2 linked regions of the Endozoicomonas gorgoniicola genome follow. The protein of the gene in region 2 interacts with the protein of the main gene of each other region in a pairwise test. Links are inferred from orthologs where the notes say so. Each region holds a gene or a part of one and is shown on either strand. Other genes may lie near its edges.

Evidence for each region.
Region 1: the proteins of sfsA (region 2) and NX722_RS17705 interact in binary tests that used the Escherichia coli proteins (3 or more experiments, as listed by UniProt). The link is inferred for Endozoicomonas gorgoniicola from one-to-one orthologs.

Annotation. Positions count from the first base shown.
Region 1 is NZ_JAPFCC010000001.1:3,885,065-3,889,031, forward strand. The notes cover bases 1,175-3,967. They hold NX722_RS17705 (glutamate-5-semialdehyde dehydrogenase), read right to left. Parts: upstream 3,294-3,967; coding sequence 2,055-3,293; downstream 1,175-2,054. Other genes in these bases: rlmH (23S rRNA (pseudouridine(1915)-N(3))-methyltransferase RlmH), read right to left, coding at 1,175-1,584; rsfS (ribosome silencing factor), read right to left, coding at 1,584-1,940; NX722_RS17710 (ATP-binding response regulator), read right to left, coding at 3,493-3,967. In the rest of the region: mrdA (penicillin-binding protein 2), read right to left, coding at 1-1,041; more of rlmH, read right to left, coding at 1,117-1,174. UniProt on the Escherichia coli protein: Catalyzes the NADPH-dependent reduction of L-glutamate 5-phosphate into L-glutamate 5-semialdehyde and phosphate. The product spontaneously undergoes cyclization to form 1-pyrroline-5-carboxylate.
Region 2 is NZ_JAPFCC010000001.1:5,368,936-5,372,996, reverse strand. Bases 1,175-4,061 are described here. They hold sfsA (DNA/RNA nuclease SfsA), read right to left. Parts: upstream 3,041-4,061; coding sequence 2,309-3,040; downstream 1,175-2,308. Other genes in these bases: gluQRS (tRNA glutamyl-Q(34) synthetase GluQRS), read left to right, coding at 3,974-4,061; dksA (RNA polymerase-binding protein DksA), read left to right, coding at 3,396-3,839; NX722_RS24110 (ChaN family lipoprotein), read left to right, coding at 1,417-2,292. In the rest of the region: NX722_RS24115 (hypothetical protein), read right to left, coding at 1-1,025. UniProt on the Escherichia coli protein: Binds to DNA non-specifically. Could be a regulatory factor involved in maltose metabolism.

The DNA.
Region 1 (3,967 bases), 1.5 Mb from region 2 along the record:
TATACGAGTATTTTTGTCCACTATGCCATTAGCCAGCAGGGCAAGACCTACAACGGGTTTAATGGTTGATGCCGGCGGATACTCACCCAGCGTCGCACGGTTATACAACGGTCGTTCAATGTTTTTATTTAAGCCATTGAAAGTCTCATAATCAATGCCTGTGACAAACAGGTTCGGATCAAACGATGGATTACTAACCATGGCTAAAACCCCACCGGTCTTGGGGTCCATAGCAACAATGGCGCCACGCCGTCCATCCAGGGCTTCAATCGCAACTTTCTGCAACTCCGTATCCAGATACAGCTCAAGGTCTTTGCCCGGCTCCGATGGAACCTGATTCAATACCCGAAGCACCCGGCCACGAGCATTGGTTTCTACCTCCTGATAGCCGGGCTTGCCCAGCAAAATGGATTCGTAATATTTCTCCAGACCAATCTTTCCGGTCACATGAGTACCACTGTAAAGGGCTGGATCAAGGGTTCTGAGTTCCCGGTCATTAATACGACCAACGTAGCCTACCGAGTGAGAAAAAATACAGCCTTCCGGGTAGTACCGAACCAGGTCAGCATCAATTTCAACACCCGGCAACCGGAACTGGTTGACCGCTATTGTGGCGATCTGTTCATCGTTCAGGTTAAATTTCAGGGGAATGGGTTCATAGGGACGGCGGCGTCTTAGCCGCTGGTCAAAGCGGCGTCGTTCATTATCAGTAACCGGTACTAATGTTGATATGTTTTCGATCAGTTGATCAAGATCGCCTGCCCGTTCACGAACAATGGTCAAACTGCGGCTGGAGCGATTCATCGCCAGCAGCTTGCCATGGGTGTCATAAATCAGGCCGCGAACCGGGGGGATGGTTTGTAGCAGAACCCGGTTTTCTTCAGACTGCGTCGACATTTCATCGTAACGCAGCACCTGAAGATAAAATAACCGGGCGATCAGCACAAACACCAAAACAACCATAAAGAACAACGACAGCCAGACGCGGGTTCCGACAATCCGTTGCTCTGCTTTATGATCCTTTAAGGTATTCGCTGGCATTACTTGTTTCCGTGAAGTTATTTCCCTGCAAATGGGAAACAGTGCTTCCTGTCTGGGAGCCAGAAAAGCTCCTGACTATTTATGATAAGGGTGATTTTTTAAAATACTCCAGGCTCGATACACCTGTTCAGCCACCACCACCCGAACCAGTGGGTGAGGCAACGTCAATGGCGATAAAGACCAGCGCAGGTCTGCCTGTGCCATACAGCTCGGATGCAAGCCCTCGGGACCACCTACCAGCAAACTGACATTGCGCCCGGAGTGCATCCAGTCGCCCATTTTGTCGGCAAGCTGCTCAGTACTCCAGGCTTTGCCGTTAATCTCCATGGTCACCACCAGATCACCCCGCCCGACGGCAGCCAGTATCTGGTTGGCTTCTTTTTCTTGCAGACGATTAACGTCTGCGCCTTTGCTGCGGCGGTTGAGAGGAATCTCAACCAGTTCCAGCTTCAGGTCTGCCCCCAGGCGGCGGCTATATTCGGTATAGCCCTCTTCCACCCAGCCCGGCATTTTTGACCCAACCGTAATCAGCCTGATACGCATCAGGCTTCAGCAGCTTCCGCTGTCTGCTCGACACGACCGGTTTCCCACAGACGCTCAAGATCGTAGAACGCGCGGGTAGCAGGCAGCATGATGTGAGCCACCACATCACCCAGGTCTACCAGAACCCATTCCGACTTGTCTTCGCCTTCCATTCCCAGAGGGCGAACACCGTTTTCCTTGCACTTTTGCACAACATTGTCGGCCACAGATTTTACATGGCGGTTAGACGTACCACAGGCGATAATCATGTAGTCAGTTACGTCTGTCATTTCGGATACATCCAGACATGTCAGATCATTGCCTTTCATTTCCTCAATGGCTTCGATAACCAGCTGCTTTAATTGATCAGATTGCATAAACGCTTTAAGGACCTGTCTCTTTCAAATAAATAGAAAGCCTGTCAAATATTTCTGATAACAGGCTTTTCACATGATGGCATAATGTCGTGTCAAGAGTCAGTCTGCAATCCGTTATTTCCGGATATGACCGTCCCCAAACACTACGTATTTTTGCGAAGTCAGCCCTTGCAGGCCGACAGGGCCACGGGCATGAATTTTGTCGGTAGAAACGCCGATTTCAGCACCCAGACCGTACTCAAACCCATCCGCAAAGCGGGTTGAGGCATTGACCATCACTGAGCTGGAGTCGACTTCGCGCAGGAAGCGGCGACTACGGGTGTAATCTTCGGTCACAATGGCATCGGTATGATGCGAACCATAGTGATTGATATGCGCGATAGCTTCATCCATATCTGTCACGACCCTGATCGACAACACCGGGCCAAGGTATTCCGTCACCCAGTCTTCCTCTGTGGCAGCCACAGCGTCAGGCAGTATACGACAGACCTCGGAACAGCCACGAAGTTCCACACCTATTTCACGGTACTGCGTTGCCAGTTCCGGCAGCAGGCTGTCAGCAACGGCCTGGTTTACCAGCAGGGTCTCCATGGCATTGCAGACACCGTAGCGGTGAGTTTTGGCGTTGATGGCGATATTTGCTGCTTTGGAGACATCCGCTTTGTCGTCAATGTAAACGTGGCAGATGCCATCCAGATGTTTGATCACAGGTACTCTGGCATCTTTACTGATGCGTTCAATCAGCCCTTTGCCACCACGGGGAACAATAACGTCCACATACTCAGGCATCGCAATCAGGGTACCAACCGCAGCGCGGTCAGTGGTTTCCACGACCTGCACAGCCGCTTCCGGCAGTCCCGCTTTTGCCAGCCCTTTCTGAACACAGGCAGCAATCGCCTGGTTGGAAGCAATGGCCTCACTGCCACCACGAAGAATCACGGCATTACCGGACTTCAGGCACAAACTGGCAGCTTCAATCGTCACATTAGGACGGGACTCGTAGATAATGCCAATCACCCCCAGCGGCACTCGCATTTGTCCCACCTGAATACCGCTGGGAAGGTATTTCATGTCGTCGATGCTACCCACCGGGTCTGGCAGGGCTGCCACCTGTTTCAGATTCTCTACCATAGTATCAATGCGGGCATCGGTCAGTTCCAGACGATCCAGCAAAGCATTGTCCAACCCACGGTTGCGACCATTTTCAAGATCAATGGCATTGGCTTTTCGCAACGCTTCCCGCGCGGTCTTCAGCTCATCAGCAATGGCCAGCAATGCCTTGTTCTTATCACTGGTTTCAGCCTTTGCCATCTCGGCACTGGCTTCCCGGGCTTTACGCCCAAGACCGTGCATGTATTCAGTTACCCGCTCTGTCACCGTTGCTTCCCTCCTGAAACACTTTAAGCCTGACTCCTGGCCTGACTCTTAGCTTAAAAAGTCATCAGTCACCGGGTCAGTTTAGCCGTGTATTATACCCGTTAAACCGAACCTCAACACCTGCCGCTTCAGGAGAAAAATAACGGCAACTTTCCACTCATCCATCTGGACATTTTTAATCCACCACTGGCATGGTAAATTCAAAAATAGTTCCGCCTTCCGGGTGCCTCTGGAAACTCATACGACCACTGTGCGACTGTATAATAGAGTGACAGACTGACAGACCAATACCCATGCCGTCGGGTTTTGTCGTGTAAAACGGTGTAAACAGTTTTTCTTCCGCGTCGTCTGCCAGTCCATAGCCCCGGTCAATAACCGACACCTTCACAAACCGCTCCTCAAAGCGTTCTGCTTTCACCCAGACGCCTATATGACGATGTTCCGAGTCGCACATCGCTTCCATACCATTGCGGATCAGGTTCAGCGCCACCTGTTGAATCTGAACCGGATCAACTTTAACCGCAGGCAGATCTGTCGGAACATCCATGTGGATTTCCATGTGATTATTACGGGCATCCACCTCTGCCAGTTTGACGGTATCACTCAACAGTTTGTGCGGATCAACACTACTGAGAACATGGTCCGGCTTT
Region 2 (4,061 bases):
CGAACAATCAGATAGGCTTTTTTAATCACTTCGCATTGATCTACAACAGGTTTGATTTCTTCATCAATACGATCTAACTTTGCTAATAATTCACCAGCTGGCAGTTTTCCAGTGTAATACGCAGCAAGAAGCCAGTATAAACGAGCACACCACGGAGCCTTGGGAATATCCTTCTCGATGCGTGAACGCTCGGCAAGTTTCTCATAGTCAAAGAGCTCACAAAGTCCTGATAATTGATCATGTTTCCCTGAACTAACGAGCTGACCTGTCAGGTAATACATTAATAATTCTTTCTTATCGGCTTGCATCAGCGCTAAGGGTTCAAAGTTTCGTTCCTGGCACAGTTCCAGTAATTGCTTTCTGGCTAACTCACAGCCTTCTTCTTTTGTGAAATCAGATACGATAAACAGGGGCCTGACGAGCCTGTCCAGTATTATACCAACCGTGTTCCGGGCTGATGCGGCAAGGTGTTTATCACTGCAACCAGGCAAATAGTCTGTAAGGAGATATTTCAGTAACTGAACAGACGACTTATAGTCCATTCCTTTACCGGCAATCAATGCATAGCTTTGAAGCTGCTGAAGAGCATTTAATGCCTGACCTTTGTCTGCCTGCAGGAGTTTTGTCTGTAATTTTTCACACTCCACTCTGGCAAGAGCAAACTGGTCTTTCTGGGTACTGCTGAATCGCTGCCTAACCGTCCCTACAGGTTTAAGCAATGCCTGCAATGGCGCTGAGATATCTTTTTCAGTTCTGGATGCCGCTTGATGTTTTCTGACAGCACCTCTTCTTTGACCCCTCCCCCGTTGATACCTTGTGCAAGTGCGTGAAGATGAAAGTTCAGCGGAGCGAGTGTCTTCAGCATTTCCCGCAACACCTTGCTGAGTCGGTGGATTGATACCACAACGTCGTCCCCGGCGAGTGACAGCAGCAGGTCTCTGAGGCGGAGTAGCGGCCTGGGCAGGAAGAGTGTCTTGTTGTGAAGGTGTTGTTAGCTTTTGACCCTGAATATTTGGATACATCATACATCCTTGTAGTCATGAAATGGTTCGATCGTTTTTTAACTCTTGCTTTGACTTCCTTTTCTACTCTTAGTTCCTGTCGCTGAAAATCGTCACCGAAGAAATAACCAAATCAATCCTCTGACCTGACGGCTTCTGCCCTTTACTCAACCAGCACAGGCAACTCTTTTGTCAGCTCAATTGGCACCGTTGAAATTTCTGATCAGCTGGTGATTCTGCAAAAGGGTCAGGTGGCTGCACAGGGCAACCCGTGGAACGTTTTGACACCGGAAATAGTCTACTCTGTATTCAACATTCATGTCTCTGTGTCGGATCTCCCGGAACATCACTGCCCTTTAGTCATTACCCACTGACAGGCAAAGCACGATCCGGGACTTGTTCAAAGGATCGTGCCATGACAAAACTGACAAAAACAGGCTTCATTTTTCTTGCTTTCCTGCTGGCAGGTTGCGCCCATCTGAGCAAAGACCGGGCTGCAACGCCTCAGCTTCCTATCGAATCGTCGGCCACTATATGGGACAGCAGCCACCATCGCTGGATTGATGAAGCCGATCTCATTAAAGGCTTGCGGGATGCTCGCTACATTGTTATTGGCGAGCTGGTTGCGGGCGAGCTGCACCAGAGCCGTTACCTGCAAGAGCAACTGCTGAACCTTCTGAAAGCACTGAACCGGCACCAGCGGCTCGGAGCCGTTGCCATGGATTCGCTACAGTCAAAACTGAACACTGAAGAACTGACTTATCTGGAACAACTGGAAAAGCGCAGCCCTGCCCTTCATAGCCGTTACAAAACCCTGATTGAGTGGCTGGAGAAAGAGGAGATTCCGGTGATCGCTGCCGCTGTCCCAGTGGCAAAGCTGCGAGCAATGAAAGATAAAGAGGCCAGAAAGTGGTTAAAAACACAAACCGGCAAAACCCTTTCAGAGCAGCAAATCAAACAGCTCAGGGACATCATGTCACAAAGCCATCCGGCTCCCGCAGAAGGCATTGATGAAAAAGTGGATTACCTGCTGGCTGCACAACAGTTGCAGGATTACTTTATGGCTCGTCTGCTTCTGGCGGTAAAAGAAAACTCAGTACTCATTACCCGGGCTTTTCATGCCCGTAATGATATTGGCCTGACGCCCTACATCAAGGCTGCCGAACCGGATGCCAGAGTTAAAAGCCTGTTGATGCTGTCTGCCACGGAAGACAGCGACCAGCTACAAAACAGTCTGAAAGCAATTTCCGGCCAATACGATTACATCTGGTTAATATCCCCCCGCCGGTGACTGCTCCAACAGGCAGTTACCCAACCAGTACAGGCAACTCTTTTGTCAGCTCAATTTGCACCGTTGAAATATCTGCCCCCCATGCCACTACTTCAACACCAGCCCTGATGGCTTCACGCAGAGCTTGACCGTACTCCGGATCAATCTCATCCGCAGGTGCCACCCGGTTAATACCGGTATGCTGAACACAGAAAAACAGAACCGCCCGCCCCCCTTTTTCGCAGATTTCCCGGAGTTCCCGCAGATGCCTGGTTCCCCGGCTGGTGACCGCATCGGGAAATAAACCCAGGCCTTCGCCCATTGCCAGGGTCACGCTTTTCACTTCGAGGTAACAATCCGGCAAACTGTCCTGAGTCAGCAGAAAATCAATCCGGCTGTTTTCTGAGCCATATTTCACTTCCCGACGGATAGTGCTGTACTGCGCCAGTGCTTCTACCCTGCCTGCCTGCAGCAACTCTTCCACCAGTGCATTGGCTCTGCCTGTGTTCATACCCGCCAGAGTCATTTGTTCATTGCCATCGAACACCACAGGGATTTCCGCCAGCTCCCAGGTGCAGGGATATTTTCGTTTGGGGTTGTGAGAGTCGGAATACCAGACCCGCTTACCGGGATACAGGCAATTTTTCATGGAGCCGGTATTCGGACAATGCAGCGTAATTTGCTGGCCATCAGCCAGTTCAACATCCGCCATAAAACGTTTGTAGCGACGGATCAAACGTCCTTCCTGAAGAATTTCTGGATATTTCATACTATTTTGTGATTAAACTATTGTTTGGTATTCGGTTTTTGCATTCTAAGATAGCAGACTGGGTATTTCCCGAATTACTGTCTGATGTCAATAAGTAGTGAATAAACATCGAATTGACGAGAGAAGTCGATGACATTTTTGTGGCGGATTGTCATTCGTTTTGGTAGTTTCTCCGCTTCTGTTAGGAAGGCAAGAGGTGAGTGTCTGGTTAAATATAAATATCAGGCACCCGAAGTGTTGACCTCAGCTTTCAGGGAGGTCGGGTTCAAGGCAAAGCTCCTTACCCGACATCGGATGGAAAGCCGTGATAAGTGCGTGAGCACGGCTACTAGAAAAAGGTGATGAGGCTGTAATCATGTCAGCACAGAAAAAAGCGGATCAAGGTAATCTGCTCCGTTCCTTCACTCCATACCAGGAGAAGGACGGCGAAGAGTACATGAATGACAAACAGGTCGAGCACTTCACCAACATCCTCAGGCAGTGGAAGCAGGAGTTGATGGAGGAAGTGGATCGAACCGTAAACCACATGCAGGACGAAGCAGCGAACTTCCCTGATCCGGCCGACCGTGCCAGTCAGGAAGAAGAGTTCAGTCTGGAACTTCGTGCCCGCGACCGTGAGCGCAAGCTTATTCGCAAGATTGATAAGACTCTGACTCGTATTGAAGAAGAGGATTACGGTTTCTGCGATTCCTGCGGTGTGGAGATCGGTGTTCGCCGTCTGGAAGCTCGTCCGACTGCGACACTTTGCATTGACTGCAAAACTCTGGCCGAGATCAAGGAAAAGCAGCTGGGTCACTGATGAGCCCTGTTGGCTGATCAACAACAAGCCGCGACCGCCGCATCGTATCGTGTAGGGTATTATGCAGGGCTTCGCGGCTTGGTTGTATCTGGCTGTCATCACTTTCAATTACTATTGCGCCTATATTCCTGTCTATGACCGCTTCGCCATACATTGGACGATTTGCCCCTTCCCCGACCGGCCCCCTGCACTTTGGCTCGCTGGTCGCAGCTCTGGCCAGTT